Peterkaempfera bronchialis: one gene and its partner. Each later gene encodes a partner of the first gene's protein in a complex. Links are inferred from orthologs where the notes say so. Each region holds a gene or a part of one and is shown in the gene's direction. Other genes may lie near its edges.

Evidence for each region.
Region 2: the proteins of secA (region 1) and secY are in contact, whole or in part, in a crystal structure (PDB 3DIN), measured with the Thermotoga maritima proteins. The link is inferred for Peterkaempfera bronchialis from one-to-one orthologs. Residues at the interface, in WP_004082002.1 of Thermotoga maritima: Glu261, Ala262, Arg263, Lys300, Ala301, Arg302, Thr303, Ile304, Ile305, Leu323, Tyr324, Asp325, Pro326, Val329, Ser330, Tyr333, Ile336, Lys340, Phe345, Val349, Glu363, Phe364, Tyr374, Ser375, Gly376, Gly377, Glu393, Ile395, Thr482, Ser483; in WP_004081795.1 of Thermotoga maritima: Glu108, Gly109, Glu110, Glu111, Ala236, Glu237, Arg238, Arg239, Ile240, Thr241, Ile242, Gln243, Tyr244, Ala245, Arg246, Arg247, Val248, Thr249, Gly250, Arg251, Arg252, Val253, Tyr254, Gly256, Ala257, Ser258, Thr259, Tyr260, Leu261, Pro262.

The regions. Positions count from the first base shown.
Region 1 is NZ_CP031264.1:2,385,767-2,400,659, reverse strand. The notes cover bases 4,905-8,232. They hold secA (preprotein translocase subunit SecA), read left to right. Parts: upstream 4,905-5,275; coding sequence 5,276-8,032; downstream 8,033-8,232. Other genes in these bases: C7M71_RS10435 (Rv3235 family protein), read right to left, coding at 8,093-8,232; C7M71_RS10445 (GNAT family N-acetyltransferase), read right to left, coding at 4,905-4,940. Also shown: C7M71_RS10470 (LpqB family beta-propeller domain-containing protein), read left to right, coding at 1-135; C7M71_RS10465 (ComF family protein), read right to left, coding at 170-1,003; hpf (ribosome hibernation-promoting factor, HPF/YfiA family), read left to right, coding at 1,432-2,127; C7M71_RS10455 (response regulator), read left to right, coding at 2,387-3,118; C7M71_RS10450 (winged helix-turn-helix domain-containing protein), read right to left, coding at 3,127-4,323; more of C7M71_RS10445, read right to left, coding at 4,383-4,904; more of C7M71_RS10435, read right to left, coding at 8,233-8,629; C7M71_RS10430 (patatin-like phospholipase family protein), read left to right, coding at 9,217-10,311; C7M71_RS10425 (DUF6912 family protein), read left to right, coding at 10,490-10,999; C7M71_RS10420 (HAD family hydrolase), read left to right, coding at 11,115-11,777; C7M71_RS10415 (NAD-glutamate dehydrogenase), read left to right, coding at 12,124-14,893. UniProt on the Escherichia coli protein: Required for protein export, interacts with the SecYEG preprotein conducting channel.
Region 2 is NZ_CP031264.1:2,706,561-2,720,994, reverse strand. The notes cover bases 11,474-14,342. They hold secY (preprotein translocase subunit SecY), read left to right. Parts: upstream 11,474-12,185; coding sequence 12,186-13,499; downstream 13,500-14,342. Other genes in these bases: map (type I methionyl aminopeptidase), read left to right, coding at 14,299-14,342; C7M71_RS11790 (adenylate kinase), read left to right, coding at 13,499-14,146; rplO (50S ribosomal protein L15), read left to right, coding at 11,474-11,856. Outside these bases: C7M71_RS11910 (stealth family protein), read left to right, coding at 1-24; C7M71_RS11905 (stealth family protein), read left to right, coding at 36-1,742; rpsJ (30S ribosomal protein S10), read left to right, coding at 2,159-2,467; rplC (50S ribosomal protein L3), read left to right, coding at 2,482-3,126; rplD (50S ribosomal protein L4), read left to right, coding at 3,131-3,808; rplW (50S ribosomal protein L23), read left to right, coding at 3,808-4,128; rplB (50S ribosomal protein L2), read left to right, coding at 4,171-5,007; rpsS (30S ribosomal protein S19), read left to right, coding at 5,019-5,300; rplV (50S ribosomal protein L22), read left to right, coding at 5,354-5,701; rpsC (30S ribosomal protein S3), read left to right, coding at 5,701-6,537; rplP (50S ribosomal protein L16), read left to right, coding at 6,542-6,961; rpmC (50S ribosomal protein L29), read left to right, coding at 6,961-7,185; rpsQ (30S ribosomal protein S17), read left to right, coding at 7,185-7,463; rplN (50S ribosomal protein L14), read left to right, coding at 7,563-7,931; rplX (50S ribosomal protein L24), read left to right, coding at 7,944-8,267; rplE (50S ribosomal protein L5), read left to right, coding at 8,267-8,836; and 8 more genes. UniProt on the Escherichia coli protein: The central subunit of the protein translocation channel SecYEG. Consists of two halves formed by TMs 1-5 and 6-10.

The DNA.
Region 1 (14,893 bases):
CGGGTGGCCGCCTGCGAGGACCCCAAGGCGGCGGTCTACGCGGACGCCAAGGACCACAAGATCTACCGTCTGGGGCCCAACGGCCAGTGGCGTGCGGTGGCCCGCGACGCCACGGCCCCCGTCTACCCGGGCTGAGCGGCGCCCCGGCTGCCGACGACCCGGGCCCCGACTACCGGGGGCGGGCATGGTCTCTGCGGGCATGGCCTGTGCGGTTTCGGTCCGGGTGGTTTCGGTCCGTGCGGGTTCGGTCCGTGCGGTTTCGGTCCGGGCGGCCGGTCCCGCCGGTCCGGCGGGCGGTGGCGGCGACGGTGGCTGCCACCGGTACCTGCGCGCCGACGGCTCCGAGGGCGCGGGCCGCCTCGGCCAGGGTGGCACCCGTGGTGACCAGGTCGTCCACCAGGACCACCTGCCGGTGGCGCAGCCCGGCCGCCGCTCCCGGCCGTACGGCCAGCGCTCCGGCGAGGTTGCGGCGGCGGTCGGCGGCGCCGAGCCCGGCCTGGTCCGCCACCGGGCGGACGGGCCGCAGCACCGCAGCCGCACGCCCGGGGACGCCGGCCCGGCGCAGCTCCCGGGCGGCGACGCGGGCCAGCCGGTGCACCGGGTCATGGCCCCGGGCGCGCACCGCGCGGCGGGCGGAGGGGACGGGTACCAGCAGCAGCGGGATGGGGGCGCGGCCGGTGAGGCCGTCGGCGGCCGCCGCGTGCACGGCGGTGGCGAGCGCCCTGCCGAGCGGGTCGGCCAGCCGCAGCGCGCCGCGCTCCTTGTGGGCCAGCAGCAGGCCCCGGACCGGGCCCGCGTACTCGGTGGCGGCGTAGACCGGGGGCAGGCCGGGCGGAGGCGGATCCGGCCGGACCGGGTGGCCGGGGGCGGTCTCCAGTGCGGCGCGGCAGCGGGTGCAGAGCTGGCCGCCGTCACTGCCGCACCCGGCGCAGCGGCCGGGGAGCAGCAGATCCAGCAGGGCGTCCAGTGGTCGGGCGGGTCGCGGGGCGGCGGCAGGGTCCATGGGTGCTCCCCTCGGTGCGGCGGATCGGGTTCGGCAGGGCCTGCGGACCAGGGTGGGGTCGGGCGGCGCGGCCCGCGACCGATTCCTCGGACGTTCATCCGAAAGAAGGCACTCCATACCGAACTGCTGTGCTTTGAGGCGCGGGAGGCTACGTTCGGTCTCGGAACAGGTGTCCGGTCGGTGGAGCCGTGCCGCCGACGGCCGCCGGGCGGGCTGCTGCGCCCGTCGGGCATCGAGGAGGCGGAAACCTCGGGGGAGGTGTTCCATGGGGTTTCAGCCGTCCCTGGTGGGGAGGAAGTGGTGAGAGGAGCAGTTTCCGCCCGCTGTCCCGGGCGCGGGGTGAACCGGAGGGCGGGCGCGCTGCGTACTCAGTGGGCCGCGCGGGGCCTGGCCCCGCCCGGCGTCAGCGCAAGGGAACGGAGTTCTGCGTGGACATCGTCGTCAAGGGCCGCAAGACCGAGGTGCCCGAGAGGTTCCGCAAGCACGTGGCCGAGAAGCTGGAGAAGATCCAGAAGTTCGACGGCAAGGTGATCAGCCTCGACGTCGAGGTGTCCAAGGAGCGCAACCCGCGCCAGGCGGACCGCAGCGAGCGCGTCGAGATCACGGTGCGCACCCGCGGTCCGGTGATCCGTGCAGAGGCATGTGCCGGCGACGCGTACGCCGCGCTGGACCTGGCGACCGCCAGGCTGGACGCACAGCTGCGCAAGGCCGCCGACCGGCGACGGGTGCACAAGGGAGGCACCGGCCGGACCCCGATGAGCGTGGCCGCGGCCACTGCGGCGCTGGCCGCACTGCCGGAGACCGCCCCCGCTGCCGGTGAGCAGGAGGGCGAAGTGACCAGGACCCGGATCGGGTCGCTGGAGGTGGAGGGCGACGGGCCGCTCGTCGTCCGCGAGAAGGTCCACGCCGCCGCGCCGATGGCGCTGGACCAGGCTCTCTACGAGATGGAGTTGGTCGGTCACGACTTCTACCTCTTCGTCGACACCGACACCGGGATGCCGAGCGTCGTCTACCGGCGCCACGGCTACAACTACGGTGTGATCCACCTCAAGGCCGACGGCTCCGCACCGAACGGCGCGGTCGGCGGCGCGGGTGGGGCGCTCGGCGAGGCGGACGAGGAGTAGTCGACCGGACCGGGCCGCGCGCCCGATTCCCCTCGGGCGTACGGGAGTTGACGCATAGGCGCCGGGCCCGTGGACGCCATGGACCCGGCGCATGCGCCGGAGCGCGCGAGCAGGGATGTGCAGACCGCTGGATGATCGCAACGCCCGACCGCCGTGGAATGATGGCGCCAGTCCCCGAGCAGCACGAGGGGCGCCCGACCAGTCACGCGGCCTTCGCACCGGCCGCGAGGGGGAGGAGCGGATGGGGGAGCGTTTCAGCATGGGGCCCGTCGACAGGGGTGGGCCGGCCGCCGCCGGTCCGTCCGAGCAGCCGCGCGGGGCGCGCGGGGAGCCGATTCGAGTACTTGTGGTCGACGACCACGCCCTCTTTCGGCGCGGTCTGGAGATCGTCCTGGCGCAGGAGGACGACATCCAGGTGGTGGGAGAGGCCGGGGACGGCGCGGAGGCCGTCGAGAAGGCGGCCGACCTGCTGCCCGACATCATCCTGATGGATGTCCGCATGCCGCGCCGCAGCGGCATCGAGGCATGTACCGCCATCAAGGACGTGGCGCCCAGCGCCAAGATCATCATGTTGACGATAAGCGACGAGGAGGCCGACCTCTACGAGGCCATCAAGGCCGGGGCCACCGGTTACCTGCTCAAGGAGATCTCCACGGACGAGGTGGCCACCGCGATCCGGGCCGTGGCGGACGGCCAGTCGCAGATCAGCCCGTCGATGGCGGCCAAGCTGCTCACCGAGTTCAAGTCGATGATCCAGCAGCGCAGCGACGAGCGGCCGCTGGTGCCCGCGCCCCGGCTCACCGACCGGGAGCTGGAAGTGCTCAAGCTGGTGGCCACCGGGATGAACAACCGGGACATCGCCAAGGAGCTCTTCATCAGTGAGAACACGGTGAAGAACCATGTGCGCAACATCCTGGAGAAGCTCCAGCTGCACTCCCGGATGGAGGCGGTGGTCTATGCGATGCGGGAGAAGATCCTCGAAATAGGGTGACGGGCCGGTCAGCCCGCCGACACGGCTGCGGTGAGCGGGCCTGCCAGGGATTCCGGCACCACCCGCTCCACCTTCACCTCGTCGCAGCCCACCCAGTCGGCGGCCTCCCGCAGCGCCTGTGCCATCGGGGCGACTGCGGCGGGTGACGCCACGGACACCTGACGGGCGATCAGTACCCGTCCCTCGCGAGCCGGATCGACCCGCCCGACCAGTCGGCCGCCCGCCAGCAGCGGCATCGCGAAGTAGCCGTGCACCCGCTTGGGCTTGGGGACATACGCCTCCAGGCGGTGTGCGAAGCCGAAGATCCGCTCGGTGCGGGCCCGGTCCCAGATCAGCGAGTCGAACGGGGAGAGCAGGGTGGTGCGGTGGCGTCCACGGGGCGTGGTCGCCAGCGCCGCAGGGTCCGCCCAGGCCGATCCGGGCCCGCCGTCGCGGCCCCACCCCTGCACCTCCACCGGCACCAGCCCGGCGTCGGCCGCCACCGCGTCCACCTGCTCGCCCTTGAGCCGGTGGTAGTCCGCCAGGTCGGCCCGGGTCGCCACGCCCAGCGCGGTCCCGGCCTGGCCGACCAGCCGCCGCAGGCAGGTCTCGTCATCGAGCTGCTGCGCCAGCAACTCCGCCGGGACCGCCCGCTCGGCCAGGTCGTAGACCCGCTTCCACCCTCGGCGCTCGGTGCAGACCACCTCGCCGACATCCAGCAGCCACTCGGTGGCGATCTTGGTCTCCGACCAGTCCCACCAGGGGCCGCCATTGCGGGCGCCGCCGAGGTCGGTGGAGGTCAGCGGCCCCTCGGCGTGCAGCCGTGCCCGCACCTCGGCACAGGACCGCTCGGCATCCGCCATCGTGTGCCAGCGGCGCCCCCGGGCGGTGAACGCCCGCCGCCGGAAGGCGAAGAGCGGCCACTCCTCGATGGGCAGCACACAGGCGGCATGCGACCAGTACTCGAAGCTGGTGCCCGCCCCCCAGTAGGCCGCCTCCACGGAGGAGCGGCCCACCGCGCCCAGCCGGGCGTACGGCACCAGCTCATGCGAGCGGGCCAGCACCGAGATGGTGTCCAGCTGGACCGCGCCCAGCCGGCGCAGCACCCCGCGCACCCCGCCCCGCCGGTCGGGCACGCCCAGCATCCCCTGGGCGCGCAGCGCGATGCGGCGTGCCTCGTCGGCGGAGAGGGCGGCAAGGGGCTTCGGCGGCAGCGCGACGGTCATGTCCCGCAGCGTAGACGGAGCCACTGACAACCCGGCCGGGCGGCCGGGACGGGGGGCGGTCAGCCGACCGCCGGGTCGCGGACCGGGTCGGTGGGCAGCATCGCGCCCACCCAGGCGTCGCGGCGCTCCCCCCGGTGGAGCAGATACGAGCGCAGCGTCCCCTCGAAGGTGAAGCCCACCCGCTCGACGACCGCCCGGGACGCCTCGTTGCCCGCCTCCGCGTACCACTCCAGGCGTTGGACACCCAGCGCGGTGAAGGCCCAGCGGGTGGCTGCGGCGACGGCCTCGGCGGTGTACCCGCGCCCCCGGTGCTCCCGGGCGGTCCAGTAGCCGATCTCCGCGACCCCGGCGCGGGCGGGGAAGGAGAGGCCCACGGAGGAGACCAGGGCGCCGCCCTCCCGGGTGAAGCTGCCCCAGTTGTAGAGGGTGTCGTCCCGCCAGCCGTCGGGCGCTATCTGCTCCACGAAGTCGCGCGCGTGGACCGGCAGATAGGGGGACGGGACCGTCGTCCAGCGCTGGATCTCCTCGTCCTGGCACGCCCGGTGGACGGCCTCGGTGTCCCCGGCGCCCAGCGGGCGCAGCACAAGCCGGGGGGTTTCCAAGATCACGGGTTCCATGGGCCGAGTATCGCCGAGCGCGGTACGGGCGGGACAGCGGATTCCCGGGGGACGCGGACAGCCTCCGGAACCCGGTCGCCCCGGGCGTGGTCCACCCGGGAACACGGGGGCCGCGCCGTACGTCCTCGTGGTGTGCACGGGTGCCGCGCCGCCCGTTTCGCCCGGCAAGGATGGCCGTGGGTGGATTGCCCGCCCGGGTGACACGGGATCGCGGTGGTGACGGACCTCCCGGCCCGCGTGTCTCCTCGCATACGATGGCCGGTGCGGTGGGGAAGCTCCGCCGTGCAGTCGTGCGCCCGAAGTCGAGTGCCAGTCCAGGCAAGGAGCCCGCTCACGTGTCCGTCTTCGACAAGATCCTGCGCGCCGGTGAAGGAAAGATCCTTCGCAAGCTGCAGCGGATTGCTGCCCAGGTCAACTCCATCGAAGAGGACTTCGTCAACCTCACGGACGCCGAGCTGCGGGCGCTCACCGACGAGTACAAGCAGCGGTTGACCGATGGCGAGGACCTCGACGACATCCTGCCCGAGGCGTTCGCCACCGTCCGTGAGGCGGCCAAGCGCGTGCTGGGCCAGCGCCACTACGACGTCCAGCTGATGGGTGGCGCCGCGCTCCACCTCGGCTATGTCGCCGAGATGCGCACCGGTGAGGGCAAGACCCTGGTCGGCACCCTTCCGGCGTACCTCAACGCGCTGACCGGCAAGGGCGTCCACCTCATCACCACCAACGACTACCTCGCCGAGCGCGACTCGGAGTGGATGGGCCGGGTGCACCGCTTCCTGGGCCTGGACGTGGGCGTGATCCTGGCCAACATGGCCCCGGCCGAGCGCCGCAAGCAGTACGGCGCGGACATCACCTACGGCACCAACAACGAGTTCGGCTTCGACTACCTGCGCGACAACATGGCCTGGGCGCAGGACGAGCTGGTGCAGCGCGGCCACAACTTCGCCATCGTCGACGAGGTCGACTCCATCCTCATCGACGAGGCCCGCACCCCGCTGATCATCTCCGGCCCGGCGGACCAGGCCACCAAGTGGTACGCGGACTTCGCCAAGCTGGTGCTGCGCCTCAAGCGGGACCGCGACTACGAGGTGGACGAGAAGAAGCGCACCGTCGGCATCCTGGAGGACGGCGTCGGCCGGGTCGAGGACTACCTGGGCATCGACAACCTCTATGAGTCGGTGAACACCCCGCTGGTGGGCTTCCTCAACAACGCGATCAAGGCCAAGGAGCTCTACAAGAACGACAAGGACTACGTCGTCGTCAACGGCGAGGTCATGATCGTCGATGAGCACACCGGCCGCATCCTGGCGGGCCGCCGCTACAACGAGGGCATGCACCAGGCGATCGAGGCCAAGGAGGGGGTGGAGATCCAGAACGAGAACCAGACCCTGGCCACCATCACCCTGCAGAACTTCTTCCGCCTCTACGACAAGCTCGGCGGCATGACCGGTACCGCCATGACCGAGGCGGCCGAGTTCCACCAGATCTACAAGCTCGGCGTGGTCCCCATCCCCACCAACAAGCCGCCGCAGCGTGTCGACCAGCCCGACCTGATCTACAAGACCGAGCCCGCCAAGTTCCGCGCGGTGGTCGAGGACATCGTGGAGAAGCACGAGAAGGGCCAGCCGGTCCTGGTCGGCACCGTCTCCGTCGAGAAGTCCGAGTACCTCTCGCAGGAACTGCGCAAGCGCGGGGTGCCGCACGAGGTGCTCAACGCCAAGCAGCACGAGCGGGAGGCGCAGATCGTCGCCCAGGCCGGCCGCAAGGGCGCCGTCACCGTGGCCACCAACATGGCCGGCCGTGGCACCGACATCCAGCTCGGCGGCAACCCCGACCACCTCGCCGCCGCCGAGTTGGCGCAGCGCGGCCTGTCGCCTTCGGAGACCCCGGAGGAGTACGAGGCGGCGCTCCCCGCCGCCCTGGAGAAGGCCAAGGAACAGGTCAAGGCGGAGCAGGAGGAGGTGCAGGCGCTCGGCGGCCTGTATGTCCTCGGCACCGAGCGGCATGAGTCCCGCCGGATCGACAACCAGCTGCGCGGCCGTTCCGGCCGTCAGGGCGACCCGGGCGAGTCCCGCTTCTACCTGTCGCTGGGCGACGACCTGATGCGGCTCTTCAAGGCCGGCATGGTCGAGCGGGTGCTCTCCATGGCCAACGTCCCGGAGGACGTGCCGATCGAGTCCAAGATGGTGACCCGCGCCATCGCCTCCGCGCAGACCCAGGTCGAGCAGCAGAACTTCGAGATCCGTAAGAACGTCCTCAAGTACGACGAGGTGCTCAACCGGCAGCGCGAGGTCATCTACGGCGAGCGCCGCCGCGTCCTGGAGGGCGAGGACCTCCAGGAGCAGATCGGCCACTTCATGGAGGACACGGTCGACGCCTATGTGCGGGCCGCGACCGGCGAGGGCTTCGAGGACGAGTGGGACCTCGAGAAGCTGTGGACCGCCCTCAAGCAGCTCTACCCGGTCACCCTCTCCCTGGAGGAGCTGGAGGAGGAGGCCGGCGGCTCGGCCGGTCTGACCGCCGAGTTCATCGAAGAGGCGGTCAAGGAGGACATCCACGCGCAGTACTCCGCCCGCGAGGAGCAGCTCGGCTCGGAGATCATGCGTGAGCTGGAGCGCCGGGTGGTGCTGTCGGTGCTCGACCGCCGCTGGCGGGAGCACCTCTACGAGATGGACTACCTCCAGGAGGGCATCGGCCTGCGGGCGATGGCCCAGCGCGACCCGCTGGTCGAGTACCAGCGTGAGGGCTTCGACATGTTCGGCGCCATGATGGAGGGCATCAAGGAGGAGTCCGTCGGCTACCTGTTCAACCTGGAGGTCCAGGTGGAGCAGCAGGTCGAGGAGGTCCCGGTCGAGGACGCCACCCCGGTGCAGCTGGAGAAGGCCGAGGACGCCCGCCCGGAGATCCGCGCCAAGGGTCTGGAGGCGCCGCAGCGGCAGCGCCTGCACTACACGGCCCCGTCGGTGGACGGCGAGGGCGGCGTGGTCGAGGGCGAGTTCGCCGACGACTCGGTCGAGGACGACCCCGAGGCCGGGATGACCCGCGCCGAGCGCCGCAAGGCCGCCAAGGGCGGTCGTCGCCGCAAGAAGTAGAGCAGCGTGGTGGAGGGCGCCACCCCGGCAGAGGCCGGGGTGGCGCCCTCCGCCGTTGTCTCAGCGGGTCTCCACGGCGGCGCACTGCCACTGCTGCGAGCGGGGATGGAACTCCAGCCGGAACGCCACCATCCGGGTGCGCGGGCCGGTGTCCACCCGCGCGCAGACCTCCAGTACGCCGGGCGTGGGCGCGCTGTCATACACCCGGCGCACCACCGGGCGGGTGCTGCCCGTCTCCGGGCGGAGCGTGCCCTGCTGCACCAGCCGGGTCAGCTCGCCGTACCCGGTGTGGGTGGTGTGCCGGGCCAGCTGCCGGGCCGGGCGGGCGCCCGCCAGGACCTCCACCAGCCGCAGCGCAAAGCGGGTGGCGAGCCCGTTGAGGTCGCTGCGCGGCGGCGCGCAGTGCGGGCCGGCGGGCCGCCGGACCCGGGTGTGGTGCGCCCGCCCGGTATGGAGGCGGCCGAGCCGCGCCGCCGCACCACCCGGCGCGGGGGACGGCCGTCGCGTCGGGCAGTGGGCGCCGGGCGGACCCGGCAGCAGCGGTCGGATCTCGGGCAGCGGAACGGTCAGGGCGGCGGACCCTGCGGAATCGGCCATGCTCGGCACCCCCGTGGCGGCAGTCGGCGGTTGACGGGGTCCTTGCTACCGGCGGCCGGCTGCGCTGTGCAACGGCGGATCGGCGGGCGGGCGGCAGCGGGCTGTATTTCACCTATCCGGGTGATTCGCCGCGCTGCCGCCGGGGCGTGCGCGGCCTGTGCGGGTTGTGTGCTCCGGGGAGGGGCGCAGTGCTTCGCGGGGCGGGGTCACTCGATGGGTCACCTTGGCTCAGGGGTGGTGTGGGCCGTTCGGGGGGCCCGTGTCGGGCGGGGAAGGGCGTAGCGGTTGGCGAGGTGGGTCACTGTGGCTCAGGGGTGGTGTGCCGGGCGTGCGGGGCCTGCGCGTGGGGGGTCGCAGTGCTCCGCGAGGGGGGTCGCCTGGGCTCAGGGGTGGGGTCGGCTGTCCGGGTGGCCCGTGCCGGTAGGGGAGGGCCGCAGTGCTCCGCGAGACGGAAGTCACGCGATGGTCCACCCCGGCCCACGGGTGGCGTCGGCCGTCCGGGGCGGCCCAGCGGCTACCGTCGATGGGACCGGCGGTACCGGCGACCCGGAAGGCCGGGGAAGGGTGGCAGGCGCATGGTGACGGATGTGTCCGACATCGGAGACCCGGAGGCGGGCCGCGCCTCGGCGCGGTCCGGCGGCACCTCCCCCGAGGGGCCGAGGCGCGGCCTGGTGCTCGGCGGCGGCGGCATGCTCGGGGCCGCCTGGACCGTCGGCGCGCTCTGTGCGGTGGCCGAGGCGACCGGCTGGGACCCGGGCGGCGCCGACGTCGTCCTCGGTACCTCGGCCGGTGCCATCCTGGGCACCCTGCTGGCCTCCGGCGTCGGTCCGGACGAACTGCGCGACCACCAGCAGGGCCGGCCGATCGCCAGCGGGCCGCTGGTCGGGGTGGACTTCGACTACGACACGGCGGCGGGCGGCGCCCTGCCGCCGCGCCCCCGGCCCGGCATCGGCTCACCGGGCCTGCTGCGGCAGACCTTCCTCCACCCGCGCGACTACCCGTTCCTGACCGTGGTGTCGGCCTTCGTCCCGCCCGGCCGGGGCTCGGTGGCGCCCATCGGCGACCTGGTGCGGGCGCTGGTCCCGGCCGGGGACGGCTGGTCGGAGCGCCCCGGGCTGCGGCTGGTCGCGGTGGACTACGAGACCGGCCGCCGGGTGGTCTTCGGCGACCCGGACTCCCCGCCGGCCGGGGTGGCCGACGCGGTCATGGCGTCCTGCGCGATCCCCGGCTGGTTCGCCCCGGTGGCGGTGGACGGCCACCGCTATATCGACGGCGGCGCCTGGTCGGCCACCAACGCCGACCTGCTGGCGGGGCGCGACCTGGACGAGGTGTTCGTGCTGGCCCCGATGGCGGTGCGGATCCGGCCGGTCGGCGACACCGGTTCGCTGTCGGGCGGCAGGTCGGCCGCCCAGCGGCGGCGGGAGGGCGACCGGCCCCGTGGCGTGCTCGCCCACCTGGTCAGCCGCTACCGGCGCGCGGTCACCCGGCAGATGCTCCGCGAGGCCCGGCTGCTGCGGGCCGGTGGCACCCGGGTCCGGCTGCTCGCCCCGACCCTGGACGACCTGGCGGCGATGGGCCCCAACATGATGGACCCGGCACGCCGCCCGGAGGTGCTGGAGACGGCGCTGCGCACCTGCGGCGCCGCGCTGGCGGGCGTGCGGGCCGGCGGGCGCGCGGGCTGAGCCGGGCGGGCGGGGGCGGGCGGGCGGGGGCGGGCCGAGTGGAAAAGGCCCGAACGCGGCGACGTGGTGATCACCCTCCCCCGTATCCTGGACTGCGGTGCGGCTCCAGGGCCCGCACCCGGGCCCTGGACCGGAGGACCGGGCCGGGCCCGGCGAACCACGACCCGGAGCGGCCCCGATGCGCGTGTACGTCCCCACCACCCTCAACGGCCTGGCCGCAGCGCATGCCGCCGGCCAACTCGGACCGGCGCCGCTGCGCGCGTACGCCGTGACCCCGGCGCTGCGCGAGTGGTACCTCAGCGACGACATCGAGGAACTGGAGTACGCGGCCCTGGTCCGGGCCGCCCAGTCCTCGCTGCGGCTGCTGGCCGCCGACGCCAAGGCGCCGCGCCGCCGGACCGTGGTCGCGCTGGACGTCCCCGACAAGGCGGTGCTGCTGGACACCGGCGCCGAGTACCAGGACCAGGCGTCGCTGGGCCTGGTACGGCTGGCCGATCCGGCGGTGCTGGCCAAGGCGGCCGCCGTACATGTGGACGGGGCCGACGCGGAGGAGGACGTGGCCGCCGCCACGGCGGCCGTGGAGGCCGCCGACCGGGGCGACGACGACGCCCGGTTCACCGTGGACGGCGCCGAGGACCACGAGCTGCTCTGGTACGCCACCCAGGAGATCCCCACCCTGCTGCCCTGAGAACCCCGAACCCCGGGACCCCCGAACCCCTGCCCGAGGCCCCCGGCCGGAGCGAGCTTGGCCGGATGCGTCTGACCGGGTGAGCGCTGTCGGAGGTGGCGGGTACCGTTCTGCTGTGCGTGCACATCTTGTCTGGGACTGGAACGGCACTCTCTTCCACGACATCGAGGCGGTCGTGGCGGCGAGCAATGCCGCGTTCGCGGAGGTGGGTCTGGCTCCGCTGAGCGTGGACCGCTACCGCGAGCTCTACTGCATACCCATTCCGCTCTTCTATGAGCGGCTGCTGGGCCGGGCGCCGACCGCCGACGAGTGGCAGCGGATGGACGACGTCTTCCATCTCGCCTACCTCAACCACAGCGTCGGCTGCGCCCTCACCGAGGGGGCGGAGCTGCTGCTGGAGCGGTGGGAGGCGGCGGGCCGCAGCCAGTCGATCCTCTCCATGTACGGGCATGAGCAGCTGGTGCCGCTGGTGCGCGGCTTCGGCATCGAGCGCCGCTTCGTCCGGGTGGACGGCCGCACCGGGCCGTCCGGCAGCGGCAAGGCGGAGTACATGGTGCGCCACCTCGCCGCACTGGGCTCCACCGTCGACCCGGCCCGCACCGTGGTGATCGGCGACGCCGCCGACGATGCGCTGGCCGCTGCCGCGGTGGGCGCCCACGCGGTGCTCTACACCGGCGGCTCGCACACCCGGGAGAACCTGGCCGTGGTCGGCGTCCCGGTGGTCGACTCGCTCGCCGAGGCGGTGTCGCTGGCCGAGGAGCTGGTGCAGGGCGCCTGAGGTGCCCCCGCACCAGCGGCCTGGGACACGTTCCTCAGCGCGCCGGTGCCGTGCTGCGCGCCCTGCGGTCAATCCGCGACGACTACCGATCGGTAGTTGTACAAGTCGTCCACCGCCGGGGGGTGCCGGTCGGGCTTTGCTACGGACCGTCCCCTGACACTCCGCAGCCACCCGGTTAGGCTGGCCGGGATGCTTCGGGACGAAAGACCTGTCGTACCCAGGTGACCGGCGTTTCATGCGTGGCATGCGCCTCCTTCACCCAGGACGTGCGGGAGTATCGGACCGACCCGGCACAGCCAGACCAAACCCGAGTCACGCAACGGCGCGCGACAGGAGCCAGATAGCCATGCAGACCAAGCTGGACGCAGCCAAGGCCGAGGTGCTCGACCGAGCAGCGCAAGCCGCTGAGAACAGCCAGGTGGGGGGAGCGCACGGAGAGGGTCTCGGCGAAGGTGCCCTGACCGCTTACCTGCACCACTACTACCTCCACACGGCCCCCGAGGACCTTGTCGACCGCGACCCGGTCGACATCTACGGGGCTGCCGCCTCCCACTACCGGCTCGGCCTGAACCGCCCCCAGGGCACCGCCGAGGTCCGCGTGCACACCCCCACCGTGGAGGAGAACGGGTGGTCCTCCGGCCACACCGTGGTCGAGGTCGTCACCGACGACATGCCCTTCCTGGTGGACTCCGTCACCAATGAGCTCTCCCGGCAGGACCGCGCCATCCACGTGGTCATCCACCCGCAGATGGTGGTCCGCCGCGACATCACCGGCAAGCTGCTGGAGGTCCTGGACGCCGACCCCTGCGTCCGCAGCCAGCCGGGCGACGTCGACCTGCCGGCCGACGCGGTGGTCGAGTCATGGATGCACATCGAGGTCGACCGCGAGACCGACCGCGACGAGCTGCGCCGGATCGAGGCGGACCTGCGCCGCGTCCTCAACGACGTCCGCGAGGTCGTCGAGGACTGGACCAAGATGCGCGACTCCGCGCTGCGGCTGGCCGACGAACTCTCCGAGCAGCCCCCCGCGGGCCTGCCCGCGCAGGAGATCGGCGAAGCCTGGGAGCTGCTGCGCTGGCTGGCCGACGACCACTTCACCTTCCTCGGCTACCGCGAGTACGACCTGGTCGAGAGCGCCGGCGACGGCGGCGAGGCGCTGCGTGCCGTGCCCGGCACCGGCCTCGGCATCCTGCGCCCCGACCCGCGCGGCGGCTCGCCCGACGGCCACCCGGCCAGCGAGGCGTTCGGCCGCCTCAGCAGCGCCGCCCGCGCCAAGGCCCACGAGCCCTCGCTGCTGGTGCTGACCAAGGCCAACAGCCGCGCCACCGTGCACCGCCCGTCGTACCTGGACTACGTCGGCGTGAAGAAGTTCGACGCCGCCGGCAATGTCGTCGGCGAGCGCCGCTTCCTCGGCCTCTTCTCCTCCGCCACCTACACCGAGTCGGTGACCCGCATCCCGGTGGTCCGCCGCAAGGTGCAGGAGGTCGTCACCGCCTCCGGCTTCTCGCCGGAGAGCCACGACGGCCGCGACCTGATCCAGATCCTGGAAACCTACCCCCGGGACGAGATCTTCCAGACCCCCGCCGAGGAGCTGCTCGCCATCGCCGGCAGCGTCCTCTACCTCCAGGAGCGCCGCAAGCTGCGGCTCTTCCTGCGCCAGGACGCGTTCGGCCGCTACTTCTCGGCCCTGGTCTACCTGCCCCGGGACCGCTACACCACCCGCATCCGGCTCCGCCTGATGGACATCCTGATGGAGGAGCTGGGCGGCTCCACCATCGACTACACGGTCTGGTCGACCGAGTCCGTCCTCACCCGGCTGCACTTCGTGGTCCGGGTCGCCCCCGGCAGCGAGCTGCCGCACCTCGCCGACGCCGACACCGAGCGGATCGAGGCCAGGCTCACCGAGGCCGCCCGCTCCTGGATGGACGGCTTCCACGAGGTGCTGCTGGCCGAGTGCGGGGAGGAGCGCGCCGCCGAGCTGTCCCGCCGCTACGCCAACGCCTTCCCCGACGGCTACCGGGCGGACTTCTCGCCCCGCACCGCCGTCGCCGACCTGCGGCAGCTGGAGTCCCTCGGCGAGGCCGGCGACTTCCGGCTCAACCTCTACCAGCCGGTCGGCGCCCCCGACGACGAGCGCCGCCTGAAGATCTACCGCGTCGGCAGGGCCGTCTCGCTCACCGAGGTGCTGCCCGTCCTCCAGCAGCTGGGCGTCGAGGTCGTCGACGAGCACCCGTACGAGCTGCGCAGGACCGTCCCCGGCGAGGAGGGCGGCTCCACCGCCTGGGTGTACGACTTCGGCCTGCGGCTGCGGGCCGTCGGCGAGCTGGGCGACGAGGCCCGCGAGCGGTTCCAGGAGGCGTTCGCCGCCGTCTGGACCGGCCAGGCCGAGAACGACGGCTTCAACGAGCTGGTGCTGCGCACCGGGCTGACCTGGCGCCAGGCCGTGGTGCTGCGCGCCTACGCCAAGTACCTGCGCCAGGCCGGCTCCACGTTCTCCCAGGACTACATGGAGGACGCGCTCAAGAACAACACCCATGCCACCCGGCTGCTGGCCAACCTCTTCCAGGCCCGGTTCTCCCCGGCCCACACGGCGGCCGGCCTGGAGCTCACCGAGGGCATCCTGGAGGAGCTGGACGGCGCGCTCGACCAGGTCGCCTCGCTGGACGAGGACCGCATCCTGCGCTCCTTCCTCCACCTGATCAAGGCCACCCTGCGCACCAACTTCTTCCAGCGCGGCGAGAACGGCGAGCCGCACCCCTATGTGTCGATGAAGTTCGACCCGCAGGCCATCCCCGACCTGCCGGCGCCCCGCCCGGCGTACGAGATCTGGGTCTACTCGCCGCGCGTCGAGGGCGTCCACCTGCGGTTCGGCAAGGTCGCCCGTGGCGGCCTGCGCTGGTCCGACCGCCGCGAGGACTTCCGTACCGAGGTCCTCGGCCTGGTCAAGGCCCAGATGGTGAAGAACACCGTCATCGTGCCGGTCGGCTCCAAGGGCGGCTTTGTCGCCAAGCAGCTCCCCGACCCGTCGGTGGACCGCGAGGCCTGGCTGGCCGAGGGCATCGCCTGCTACCGGACCTTCATCTCCGGCCTGCTCGACATCACCGACAACCTGGTGG
Region 2 (14,434 bases), 310 kb from region 1 along the record:
AGTTCTTTCGAGAAGTCCCACTGAGCGGCGGCCCCATGAGAATCCGAGAGCGCGCGCGGGTCGTACCGTTCCTGCGCCAGTGCTGGTCGGCCCGCGCGGCAGCCGGCCGACGCCGCCTCGACGCAGCCGACCCGGCCGTCCGGCGGCTCTCGGCCGAGGGCTTTCCGCTGCGGGGCCGCACCGTGGACCACTACTCGGCCGCGGCGGCGGCCACGGCCGACCTGCGTACCGTCACCGACCTGCTGGAGTCGGAGGGCATCCCGTACTTCCTGGTGCCCGGACACGACCCGCTGCGCAAGGTCGTGGGGGTCGAGGAGCAGTACCGGCGGGAGTTCCTGCGGCTGGCCGGGGAGCAGCTGCGCAGGACGGCGGGCTATGTCGCCGCGCTCGGGCAGTCGGGGGTGCCGTCCCGGGTGGTGCTGTGGGCCGACGGCAGGCTGCCCCGCTCGATCCGCAGCGCCCGGGCCCTGCGCCTGGGCGTGGTCAGGTTGGGGCCCGTCGGTCAGATCCTGGGTGGCCTCGACACCGGATGCGAGGTCGAGTTCTGGCGGCAGGGGCACGAGCTGGACGGCGCCGCGGCGGACGCCGGCTGGCTGACCGTGCCGACCCGTCAGCTCGGCGAGGTGTTCAGCGGCGCCCTGGTCGCGCCGCGCGTCAACCGGGTGACCGAGGTGCTGCCCGCCGACGCGCGCAAGCCGGCGTCGATCACGCTGGGCGGCCATGGGTTCCCCACCTTCGAACCGTTCGCCGAGCCGGGCGTGGACGAGGTGCTCTTCCCCATAGACGTGGTCTACACCTGGGTCGACGGCAGCGATCCGGTGCTGGCGGCGAAGCGCGAGGCGCACCGCGACGGCACCACCGGCCTGATCGCCGCCCGTGAGGTGGGGTCGTCCCGCTACACCAGCCACGACGAGCTCAAGTACTCGCTGCGGTCCCTGGAGATGTACGCGGACTTCATCCGGCACATCTACATCGTGACCGACGGCCAGAAGCCGCACTGGCTGAACGAGGACGCCGAAGGTATCACGGTCGTCGACCACCGCGACATACTTCCGGCGGAAGCCCTCCCGGTATTCAATTCCCATGCGATCGAAAGCCGCCTGCACCGAATACCCGGGCTCAGCGAGCACTACCTCTACTTCAACGACGACGTCTTTGTGAACCGCCCGGTGGAAGCAGGCCGGTTCTTCCATGGGAACGGAATCGCGCTGCTGCCCTTCTCCCCTTTCAAGCTGGGGGTCGGAGCGCCGCAGTCCGAGGAGCCCGCGCCCAACTCGGCGGGGAAGAACGTCCGGGAGGTGATCCTCCGGGCGCACGGCCGTTACATCACCAACAAGTTCCTGCACACCCCCCACCCGCAGCTGCTGTCGGTGATGAAGGAACTGCACGACCTCGGTATCCCCGAGCTGGAGAGCACCACGCGGTCGCGTTTCCGGTCCATTCGGGATGTCGCGCCCGCCGCCACGCTGCACCACCACTGGGCCATGGTGACGGGCCGCGCGGTCCCCGGCGAGTACTCGTTCCGCTATGTCGAACTCGGCAAGCCGGACCTGCGGGAACGGCTGGCCCGGCTGGCGAACGCCGCCGACGTGGACTTCTTCTGCCTCAACGACGTCTCCACGGACGACGCCCGGCGGGACGCCATACGCGGCACCGCGCACACCTTCCTGGAGCGGCGCTTCCCGTTCGCCAGCCGCTTCGAGAAGACCCTCGCCAAGACGCCCGTCAGGACCGGCGGCTAGCCACGCACGTCGGGCGCCGGGTTTGACAGGCGGCACCCAGTGGGTAGGGTCATGCGTTCCGATTGGCTTGCAGCGTGCCCGGTATGGCACACTGTCCAAGTTGCTCGGTTGAGTGCCGATGCTGCGCGCCTCCCGCCGGGAGGACCGGAAGCGAGTCCCACAGTACTCGTCGCCCCTGCGATGCCCGCTGATGCGGTAGCTGCGAGGGCGGACGTACGGGAATCTTCCGGGAAGCGTGGGCGGGGCCTCGGCCCGGCGCTTGACGGCCGTACGCGGCCCCGGAGCAGGAGCCTCCTGGAGAGTTGTCCAAGGGTTCACTGCGAGCGGGAGTGCGACACGCCCGACCGCGTGGGTCGGGCGAGAGGCCAATCGAGCGCCGTAGTGGCAAGACGACAGACAAGGACTACGAAGTAGCCATGGCGGGACAGAAGATCCGCATCCGGCTCAAGGCCTACGACCACGAGGTGATCGACTCCTCGGCGAAGAAGATCGTCGAGACCGTCACCCGTACTGGTGCGCAGGTCGCGGGCCCGGTGCCGCTGCCCACTGAGAAGAACGTGTACTGCGTCATCCGCTCGCCGCACAAGTACAAGGACTCGCGCGAGCACTTCGAGATGCGTACGCACAAGCGCCTGATCGACATCCTCGACCCCACCCCGAAGACGGTTGACTCGCTGATGCGTCTCGACCTGCCGGCCGGTGTCGACATCGAGATCAAGCTCTGAGAGGCGCACCGAAGATGGCTAAGCAGATTAAGGGCATCCTGGGCGAGAAGCTCGGCATGACCCAGGTCTGGGACGAGAACAACCGGATCGTTCCGGTGACCGTCGTCAAGGCCGGGCCCAATGTCGTGACCCAGGTCCACACCGCTGACACCACCGGCTACGACTCGGTGCAGATCGGCTTCGGCGAGATCGACCCGCGCAAGGTGAACAAGCCCCTCGCGGGCCACTTCACCAAGGCCGGCGTCACCCCCCGCCGCCACCTGGTCGAGCTGCGTACCGCGGACGCGTCCGAGTACACCCTGGGCCAGGAGATCACCGCTGAGGTGTTCGAGGCCGGTGTCAAGGTCGACGTGACCGGCACCAGCAAGGGCAAGGGCACCGCCGGTGTCATGAAGCGCCACGGCTTCAAGGGCCTGGGCGCCGGGCACGGCACGCAGCGCAAGCACCGCTCGCCCGGCTCGATCGGTGGCTGCGCCACCCCGGGCCGCGTGTTCAAGGGCCTCCGCATGGCGGGCCGCATGGGCAACGAGCGCGTGACCACCCAGAACCTGACCGTTCACGCCGTTGACGCGGAGAAGGGCCTGCTGCTCATCAAGGGCGCAATCCCTGGTCCGAACGGCGGCCTCGTCCTGGTCCGCACCGCGGCCAAGGGGGCCTGAAGCAATGAGCACCATTGACATCCTCTCGCCCGCGGGCGAGAAGGCCGGCTCCGTCGAGCTGCCTGCCGAGATCTTTGACGCCAAGGTCAGCATCCCGCTGATCCACCAGGTCGTCGTCGCCCAGCTGGCCGCTGCCCGCCAGGGCACCCACAAGGTGAAGACCCGTGGCGAGGTCCGCGGCGGCGGCAAGAAGCCGTACCGCCAGAAGGGCACCGGCCGCGCCCGTCAGGGCTCGACCCGTGCGCCGCAGTTCGCCGGTGGTGGCGTCGTGCACGGTCCCGTGCCGCGCGACTACTCGCAGCGGACCCCGAAGAAGATGAAGGCCGCCGCGCTCCGCGGTGCCCTCACCGACCGGGCCCGCCACAACCGCATCCACGTGGTCACCGGTGTGGTCGCGACCGAGCAGCCGTCCACCAAGGCTGTCCGTGAGCTGTTCGGCAAGATCAGCGAGCGCAAGAACGTCCTGCTGGTCGTCGAGCGCGACGACGAGCTGGCGATCAAGTCGGCTCGCAACCTTCCGACGGTGCACATCCTGGACGCGGGCCAGCTGAACACGTACGACGTGCTCGTCTCCGACGATGTGGTCTTCACCCAGGCCGCCTTCGAGCGCTTCGTGGCCGGTCCGGCCGCGTCCGCCAAGGCCGTCGCGTCCGAGGGCGAGCTCGAAGGGAGCGCCGCCTGATGAGCGAGCAGATTACGTCGAAGACGTTCACGGACCCCCGTGACGTGCTGCTGAAGCCGGTCATCTCGGAGAAGAGCTACAGCCTTCTCGACGAGAACAAGTACACGTTCATCGTGGCGCCGGGCTCCAACAAGACCCAGATCAAGCAGGCGGTCGAGTCCGTCTTCTCGGTCAAGGTCACCGCGGTCAACACGATCAACCGGCAGGGCAAGCGGAAGCGCACCCGCACCGGTTTCGGCAAGCGCAAGGACACCAAGCGCGCCGTCGTGACCCTGGCCGAGGGCAGCCGCATCGACATCTTCGGTGGTCCGGTCTCCTAACGGAGCATCGGATCGTCGATACGGACGAGGACGAAAGAAGCCATGGGCATCCGCAAGTACAAGCCGACGACCCCGGGCCGTCGTGGCGCCAGCGTCGCCGACTTTGTCGAGATCACGCGGTCCACGCCGGAGAAGTCGCTGGTTCGCCCCCTGCACAGCAAGGGCGGCCGTAACAACGCCGGTCGTGTCACCGCTCGCCACCAGGGTGGCGGCCACAAGCGCGCCTACCGCGTGATCGACTTCCGTCGGCACGACAAGGACGGCGTGCCGGCCAAGGTCGCGCACATCGAGTACGACCCCAACCGCACCGCGCGCATCGCGCTGCTCCACTACGTGGACGGCGAGAAGCGCTACATCCTGGCCCCGGCCAAGCTCCAGCAGGGCGACCGGGTCGAGAACGGCCCCGGCGCCGACATCAAGCCGGGCAACAACCTGCCGCTCCGCAACATCCCGGTGGGTACCGTCATCCACGCAGTGGAGCTGCGTCCCGGCGGCGGCGCCAAGATGGCCCGCTCCGCCGGTGCGTCGATCCAGCTGCTGGCCAAGGAGGGGCGCATGGCGCACCTCCGTATGCCCTCCGGCGAGATCCGCCTGGTCGACGTGCGCTGCCGCGCCACCGTCGGCGAGGTCGGCAACGCCGAGCAGTCGAACATCAACTGGGGCAAGGCCGGTCGTATGCGCTGGAAGGGCGTCCGCCCGACCGTGCGTGGTGTGGCCATGAACCCGATCGACCACCCGCACGGTGGTGGTGAGGGCAAGACCTCCGGTGGTCGCCACCCGGTCTCGCCGTGGGGCAAGCCCGAGGGCCGTACCCGTCGCCCGAACAAGGCCTCGGACAAGCTCATCGTGCGCCGCCGCAAGACCAACAAGAAGCGCTAGGAGCAGGTTAGATGCCGCGCAGTCTCAAGAAGGGGCCCTTCGTCGACGACCACCTGAGCAAGAAGGTGGACGCCCAGAACGAAGCCGGTACCCAGAACGTCATCAAGACCTGGTCCCGTCGCTCGATGATCGTGCCGGCCATGCTCGGCCACACGATCGCGGTGCACGACGGCCGCAAGCACGTCCCGGTGTTCGTCACCGAGTCGATGGTCGGCCACAAGCTCGGCGAGTTCGCGCCGACCCGCACCTTCCGCGGCCATGAGAAGGACGACCGCAAGTCGCGTCGTCGCTGATCTGCGGAACAAGCGAAGACTCGATGACTGACACCATCAACAAGGGGACAACCATGGAAGCCAGGGCCCAGGCGCGGTACATCCGCGTCACGCCCATGAAGGCCCGCCGCGTGGTGGACCTCATCCGTGGCATGAGTGCCACGGAGGCCCAGGCGGTCCTGCGTTTCGCTCCGCAGGCCGCGACCGTGCCGGTCGGCAAGGTGCTGGACAGCGCCATTGCCAACGCCGTGCACAACTACAACCACAACAACGTGGACGACCTCTTCATCTCCGAGGCCTACGTTGACGAGGGCCCGACCCTGAAGCGGTTCCGGCCGCGCGCCCAGGGCCGCGCCTACCGGATCCGCAAGCGGACCAGCCACATCACCGTGGTCGTCAGCAGCAAGGAAGGGACCCGGTAATGGGCCAGAAGGTTAACCCGCACGGGTTCCGGCTCGGCATCACCACGGACTTCAAGTCCCGGTGGTACGCCGACAAGCTGTACAAGGACTACGTCAAGGAAGACGTCGCCATCCGCCGGATGATGACGCAGGGCATGGAGCGGGCCGGCATCTCCAAGGTGGAGATCGAGCGCACCCGCGACCGCGTCCGCGTCGACATCCACACCGCCCGGCCGGGCATCGTCATCGGCCGTCGCGGCGCGGAGGCCGACCGCATCCGCGGCGACCTGGAGAAGCTCACCGGCAAGCAGGTGCAGCTGAACATCCTCGAGGTCAAGAACCCCGAGATCGACGCGCAGCTGGTCGCCCAGGGCGTCGCCGAGCAGCTCTCCTCCCGGGTGTCCTTCCGCCGTGCCATGCGCAAGGCGATGCAGGGCACCATGAAGTCGGGTGCCAAGGGCATCAAGATCCAGTGCTCCGGCCGTCTCGGCGGTGCCGAGATGTCCCGCTCGGAGTTCTACCGCGAGGGCCGGGTGCCGCTGCACACCCTTCGCGCGAACGTCGAGTACGGCTTCTTCGAGGCCAAGACCACCTTCGGCCGCATCGGCGTGAAGGTCTGGATCTACAAGGGCGACGTCAAGAACATCGCCGAGGTCCGTGCCGAGAACGCCGCTGCCCGCGCCGGCAACCGTCCGGCCCGTGGCGGCAGCGACCGCCCGGCGCGCGGCGGTCGCGGTGGCGAGCGTGGCGGTCGCGGCCGTCGTCCGCAGCAGGGTGCCGAGGGCCAGGCCCCGGTCTCCGCTGAGGCGCCGGCTGCCGAGGCCACCACATCCAACAACGCTGGAACGGAGGCCTGACCCAATGCTGATCCCTCGCAGGGTCAAGCACCGCAAGCAGCACCACCCCAAGCGGCGTGGCGCTGCCAAGGGCGGCACTGAGCTCGCGTTCGGCGAGTACGGCATCCAGGCCGTCACCCCGGCCTATGTGACGAACCGGCAGATCGAGTCCGCTCGTATCGCCATCACCCGTCACATCCGCCGTGGCGGCAAGGTCTGGATCAACATCTACCCGGACCGCCCGCTGACCAAGAAGCCTGCCGAGACCCGCATGGGTTCCGGTAAGGGTTCGCCGGAGTGGTGGGTTGCGAACGTTCACCCGGGACGGGTGATGTTCGAGCTGTCCTACCCGAACGAGAAGGTTGCCAAGGAGGCGCTGACCCGCGCCGCCCACAAGCTTCCGATGAAGTGCCGGATTGTCCGGCGCGAGGCAGGTGAGAGCTGATGTCGGCCGGCACCAAGGCTGCTGAGCTTCGCGGTCTGGCCGACGACGAGCTCGTCGGCAAGCTGCGCGAGGCCAAGGAGGAGCTGTTCAACCTCCGCTTCCAGGCGGCGACCGGGCAGCTCGAGAACCACGGCCGGCTCAAGGCCGTCCGGAAGGACATCGCGCGGATCTACACCCTGATGCGCGAGCGCGAGCTGGGCATCGAGACGGTGGAGAACGCCTGATGACTGAGAATGTGAACGAAACTGAGGCGCGCGGCTTCCGCAAGACCCGTGAGGGTCTGGTCGTCAGCGACAAGATGGACAAGACCGTCGTGGTCGCTGTCGAGGACCGCGTCAAGCACGCGCTCTACGGCAAGGTCATCCGCCGTACGAACAAGCTGAAGGCGCACGACGAGCAGAACGCTTGCGGCGTCGGCGACCGTGTCCTCCTCATGGAGACCCGGCCGCTGTCCGCGACGAAGCGCTGGCGCGTCGTCGAGATCCTCGAGAAGGCCAAGTAACGACCGTTGATTGGGCCGCGGCCTGTATGTGCACGGAGAGAGTCCGTGTGAGCAGCAGGCCGGCCCGGTCAGCGCGACGTTGACGATCAGGAGAAAGACGTGATCCAGCAGGAGTCGCGACTGCGAGTCGCCGACAACACGGGTGCCAAGGAGATTCTCTGCATCCGCGTTCTCGGTGGCTCCGGCCGGCGCTACGCGGGCATCGGGGACGTCATCGTGGCCACCGTCAAGGACGCGATCCCCGGTGGCAACGTGAAGAAGGGCGACGTCATCAAGGCGGTCGTCGTGCGGACCGTGAAGGAGCGCCGTCGTCCCGACGGTTCCTACATCCGCTTCGACGAGAACGCTGCCGTCATCCTCAAGAACGACGGTGACCCCCGTGGCACCCGCATCTTCGGCCCGGTGGGCCGTGAGCTGCGCGAGAAGAAGTTCATGAAGATCATCTCGCTCGCGCCGGAGGTGCTCTAACCGATGGCAGGCATGAAGATCAAGAAGGGTGACCTGGTCCAGGTCATCACCGGCAAGGACAAGGGCAAGCAGGGCAAGGTCATCCAGGCCTACCCGACCGAGCAGCGCGTCCTCGTCGAGGGTGTCAACCGGGTCAAGAAGCACACCAAGGTCGGCCAGACCGCCCGTGGTGCCCAGACCGGCGGCATCGTGACCACCGAGGCCCCCATCCACGTCAGCAACGTTCAGCTGGTCGTGGAGAAGGACGGCAAGAAGGTCGTCACCCGCGTCGGTTACCGCTTCGACGACGAGGGCAACAAGATCCGCGTTGCCAAGCGGACCGGTGAGGACATCTGATGAGCGAGACCACTGTCGAGAAGGTGCAGCCGCGCCTCAAGGAGCGGTACCGCGCTGAGATCAAGGGTCAGCTGCAGGAGCAGTTCTCCTACGACAACCCGATGCTGATCCCCGGCCTGGTCAAGGTCGTGGTCAACATGGGTGTCGGCGAGGCCGCCCGTGACAGCAAGCTGATCGAGGGCGCGATCCGCGACCTCACCGCGATCACCGGCCAGAAGCCGGCCGTGACCAAGGCCCGCAAGTCCATCGCGCAGTTCAAGCTGCGCGAGGGACAGCCGATCGGCACCCACGTCACCCTCCGGGGCGACCGCATGTGGGAGTTCGTGGACCGTCTGGTGTCGCTGGCGCTCCCGCGCATCCGCGACTTCCGCGGTCTGTCGCCGAAGCAGTTCGACGGCCGTGGCAACTACACGTTCGGTCTGACCGAGCAGGTCATGTTCCACGAGATCGACCAGGACAAGGTCGACCGCCAGCGGGGCATGGACATCACCGTGGTTACCACTGCCCAGACCGACGACGAGGGCCGGGCGCTGCTGCGCGCCCTGGGCTTCCCGTTCAAGGAGAACTGACCGTGGCGAAGAAGTCCCTCATCGCGAAGTCGGAGCGCAAGCCGAAGTTCGGCGTCCGTGGCTACACCCGCTGCCAGCGCTGTGGCCGCCCGCACTCCGTGTACCGCAAGTTCGGCCTCTGCCGTGTGTGCCTTCGTGAGATGGCGCACCGCGGCGAGCTGCCGGGCGTGACCAAGAGTTCCTGGTAGCACCCAGGGTCCGGTCCCACCTCGTTTTGGGGCTGTGTTGCACAGTCCCGTAAGGTGGTGGGGCCGGGCCCCTGCTGCCCGGAATTGTCTTACTACACCGCAGGTCCCTGCCGCGCCTGGTGTGCCCTTTCGGGGCCGTAGCGCGCTGTCGGAAACCGCGGTGAGAGAGGCCTAAGGCCATCATGACCATGACCGACCCGATCGCAGACATGCTGACGCGTCTGCGGAACGCGAACTCGGCTTACCACGACAGCGTGGCGATGCCGGCGAGCAAGATCAAGGCCCACATCGCCGAGATCCTCCAGCAGGAGGGTTACATCTCCGGCTGGAAGGTCGAGGAGCCGCAGGAGAACGAGGTCGGCAAGAAGCTGACCATCGAGCTCAAGTTCGGCCCCAACCGTGAGCGCTCGATCGCCGGTATCAAGCGCATCAGCAAGCCGGGCCTGCGGGTCTACGCAAAGTCCACCAACCTGCCGAAGGTCCTCGGCGGCCTGGGTGTCGCGATCATCTCGACGTCCCAGGGCCTCCTGACCGGCCAGCAGGCCGCCAAGAAGGGTGTGGGCGGGGAAGTCCTCGCCTACGTCTGGTAACTCGGGAAACGGAGGTATAGCCATGTCGCGTATTGGACGGCTGCCCATCTCGGTTCCCGCCGGCGTGGACGTCACCATCGATGGCCGGACGGTCTCGGTGAAGGGCCCCAAGGGTTCCCTCTCCCACACCGTCGCTGCGCCGATCGAGATCGGCAAGGGCGAGGACGGCAGCCTGGTCGTCTCGCGTCCGAACGACGAGCGTCAGTCGAAGGCCCTGCACGGCCTGACTCGCACGCTGGTGGCGAACATGATCACCGGCGTGACCGCGGGCTACCGCAAGTCGCTCGAAATCAGCGGTGTCGGTTACCGCGTGGCCGCGAAGGGCTCCTCGATGGAGTTCTCCCTGGGCTACAGCCACCCGATCCTGGTCGATGCCCCCGACGGCATCTCCTTCCAGGTCGAGTCGCCCACCAAGTTCCACGTGGACGGCATCGACAAGCAGAAGGTCGGCGAGGTCGCCGCGAAGATCCGCAAGCTGCGTAAGCCCGACCCGTACAAGGCCAAGGGCGTCAAGTACGCAGGCGAGGTCATCCGCCGCAAGGTCGGAAAGGCTGGTAAGTAAGCCATGGCAGTCGGTGTGAAGATCGGCAAGGGCAACGCCTACAAGGGTGCCGCCCGCAAGCGCCGTGCCATCCGCGTTCGCAAGCGCGTCGTCGGCAGCGAGGTGCGTCCGCGCCTCGTCGTGACCCGCTCGAACCGGCACATGGTCGCGCAGGTCATCGACGACGCCAAGGGCCACACGCTGGCCTCGGCGTCCACCCTCGACGTGTCGATCCGCGGCAACGAGGGCGACAAGACCGACCAGGCCAAGCAGGTCGGCGCACTGGTCGCCGAGCGTGCCAAGGCCGCCGGTATCGAGCAGGTCGTCTTCGACCGCGCGGGCAACCGCTACGCCGGCCGCATCGCGGCCCTGGCGGACGCGGCCCGTGAGGCCGGGCTCGACTTCTGAGCCGTTCGTCGCAAGCAGCGGACGTAAACGAGAGAGGTAATTCCAATGGCTGGACCCCAGCGCCGCGGTGGCGGCGCCGGTGGCGGCGAGCGGCGTGACCGTAAGCGGGACGGTCGGGACGGTGGCCAGGCCGCCGAGAAGACCGCCTACGTGGAGCGTGTCGTCGCGATCAACCGCGTCGCCAAGGTAGTCAAGGGTGGTCGTCGCTTCAGCTTCACCGCGCTGGTCGTGGTGGGCGACGGTGACGGCACCGTGGGTGTCGGCTACGGCAAGGCCAAGGAGGTGCCGGCCGCCATCGCCAAGGGTGTTGAGGAGGCCAAGAAGCACTTCTTCAAGGTCCCCCGTATCCAGGGCACCATCCCGCACCCGATCCAGGGTGAGAAGGCCGCGGGCGTCGTGCTGCTGAAGCCGGCTTCCCCCGGTACCGGCGTTATCGCCGGTGGCCCGGTGCGCGCCGTTCTGGAGTGCGCCGGCGTCCACGACATCCTGTCGAAGTCGCTCGGCTCCGACAACGCGATCAACATCGTGCACGCCACGGTGGCGGCTCTGAAGGGGCTCGTCCGCCCCGAGGAGATCGCCGCCCGCCGTGGGCTGCCGCTTGAGGACGTGGCTCCCGCCGCACTGCTGCGGGCGCGCGCTGCGGGGGCGAGTGCCTGATGGCTCGCCTGAAGATCACGCAGACCAAGTCCTACATCGGCAGCAAGCAGAACCACCGCGAGACGCTGCGCTCGCTGGGTCTCAAGCGCATGCACGATGTGGTCGTGAAGGAGGACCGTCCCGAGATCCGCGGGATGGCCCAGACCGTGCGTCACCTCGTCACGGTCGAGGAGGTGGACTGACATGGGCGACAACCCGATCAAGATCCACAACCTGCGGCCCGCCCCGGGCGCCAAGACCGCCAAGACCCGCGTGGGTCGTGGTGAGGCGTCCAAGGGTAAGACCGCTGGTCGTGGCACCAAGGGCACCAAGGCCCGCTACCAGGTTCCGCAGCGCTTCGAGGGTGGCCAGATGCCCCTCCACATGCGCCTGCCGAAGCTGAAGGGCTTCAAGAACCCGTTCAAGGTCGAGTTCCAGGTGGTCAACCTGGACAAGCTCGCGGCTCTCTACCCGCAGGGTGGCGAGGTCACCGTGGCCGACCTGGTGGCCAAGGGCGCGGTTCGCAAGAACCAGCTCGTCAAGGTGCTCGGCACCGGCGAGATCTCGGTGGCGCTCCAGGTGACGGTGGACGCCGTCTCCGGCGCCGCCAAGGAGAAGATCGCCGCTGCCGGCGGCACCGTCACCGAGCTCATCTGAGCCCGGCTCCGACGACGGCGGGCCCCGTCGTCCCCCTCTGGGGGACGACGGGGCCCGCTGCATGTCGACGCCCTCGGCGCAGGCCGATCGCCGCGCAACCGGGGGCATTCCTTGCTCCAATCCGAGGCGAACGAGCCATTGGCGCCTGCAATGGCTTCAGCCAGGTGGCCGAGCACTGTTAGAGTCCCTGAGGTCACCTTGTGCACTGCCTCAGGTTCGCCCGGGCAGCATCGCAGGGGCCGCGCTCCACACAGGGTCCCACCGGCCCGCGTCAACCCCATCAGGACCGACCCTTCCGCCGACGACGCGCGGGAGGCGCAGGAGGCACCGTGCTCAGTGCGTTCGCGCGGGCGTTCAAGACGCCCGACCTGCGCAAGAAGCTGCTGTTCACGCTGGGCATCATGGTGCTGTTCCGGCTCGGGGCACATGTCCCGATCCCCGGAGTCAGCTTCCAGAACGTCCAGACCTGCATCGACGAGAGCAAGGGCACCCAGGGCCTCTTCGGCCTGGTGAACCTGTTCAGCGGTGGCGCGCTGCTCCAGCTGACCATCTTCGCCCTCGGCATCATGCCGTACATCACCGCCTCGATCATCCTTCAGCTGCTCACCGTGGTGATCCCACGGCTTGAGGCGCTGAAGAAGGAGGGTCAGGCCGGTACCGCGAAGATCACCCAGTACACCCGGTACCTGACCATCGCGCTCGCCGTGCTCCAGGGCACCGGCATCGTCGCGACGGCCTCCAGCGGCGCCCTCTTCAGCGGCTGCTCGGTCGGCCACCTGATCGTCCCGGACACCTCGGTCTTCCGGGTCGCGGTCATGGTCATCACGATGACCGCCGGCACCACCGTGATCATGTGGCTGGGCGAGCTCATCACCGACCGGGGCATCGGCAACGGCATGTCCATCCTGATCTTCACCTCGATCGCGGCCGGCTTCCCGACCTCGCTCTGGGCGATCAAGCTTCAGGGCAAGATCGGCGGCGGCTGGGTGGAGTTCCTCAGCGTCATCGCCATCGGCCTGGTCGTGGTCGCGCTGGTCATCTTCGTCGAGCAGGCCCAGCGCCGGATTCCGGTGCAGTACGCCAAGCGCATGATCGGACGCCGCGCCTTCGGCGGTACGTCCACCTACATCCCGCTCAAGGTGAACCAGGCGGGTGTGATCCCCGTCATCTTCGCCTCGTCGCTGCTCTACATCCCGTCGCTGGTGGTCCAGCTGACCGGAAGCAACGCCGGCTGGGCGGTCTGGGTCCGGGAGAACTTCGTCCGCGGTGACCACCCGATTTACATGGCGATCTACTTCATCCTGATCGTCTTCTTCGCCTTCTTCTACGTCGCGATCTCCTTCAACCCCGAGGAAGTCGCCGACAACATGAAGAAGTATGGTGGTTTCATCCCGGGTATCCGGGCCGGCCGCCCCACGGCGGAGTACCTGAACTATGTCCTCACCAGGATCACCTGGCCGGGTTCCCTCTATCTGGGCGTCATCGCGCTGATCCCGATGATCGCTCTGGTGGCGTTCAAGGCCAACCAGAACTTCCCGTTCGGCGGCACCAGCATCCTCATCGTCGTCGGTGTCGGCCTCGAAACTGTCAAGCAGATCGAGAGCCAGCTCCAGCAGCGTAACTACGAAGGGTTCCTCCGCTGATGCGAATCGTCCTCGTCGGACCGCCAGGCGCTGGGAAGGGGACTCAGGCCCACCTCCTGGCCAAGACCCTCTCGATCCCGCACATCTCTACCGGAGACCTGTTCCGCGCCAACATCAGCCAGAGCACCCCGCTGGGGCTTGAGGCCAAGGCGTACATGGACGCAGGCAAGCTGGTACCGGACGAGATCACCATCGGGATGGCCAAGGACCGGATGATGCAGCCGGACGCCGCCAAAGGGTTCCTGCTGGACGGCTTCCCGCGCAACCTCGGCCAGGCCAAGGCGCTGGACGAGATCCTTGCCGAGAACGGCATAGCGCTGGACGGCGTGCTCGACCTGGAGGTCTCCGAGGACGAGGTCGTCCGGCGGATCGCCGGACGCCGGCTCTGCCGCAACAACGGCAGCCATGTCTTCCACGTGGACTACAACCAGCCGGCCACCCCGGGCGTCTGCGACGAGTGCGGCGGCGAGCTGTACCAGCGCACGGACGACACCGAAGAGGCCGTCCGGGTCCGCCTGGAGGAGTACCACACCAAGACCGAGCCCATCATCGGCTACTACGCCGACCAGGGCCTGCTGGTGACCATCCCGGCGCTGGGCAAGGTGTCCGAGGTGACGGAGCGCGCCATCGAGGCGCTCCGCGGATAGCAGAGGCAGTCGCACACGCCGGGCCGTGGCAGCGCCGCAAGGGGCAGCCACGGCCCCCGTGTGTACCGGCCCGCCGAGGCCGTACCGTGGAGGGGAAACGGCGGGACGGCTTATATGGAGAACGCGCAGTGGTGCTGGGAAGGCGAGAGCGCATGGTAGAGATCAAGACCCCCGAGCAGATCGCCAAGATGCGTGAGGCCGGGCTGGTCGTCGCCGAGGCGCTCAAGGCGTGCCGGGAGGGGGCCGTTCCGGGGGCCACCACCGGGGAGCTGGACGCGATCGCCGCCA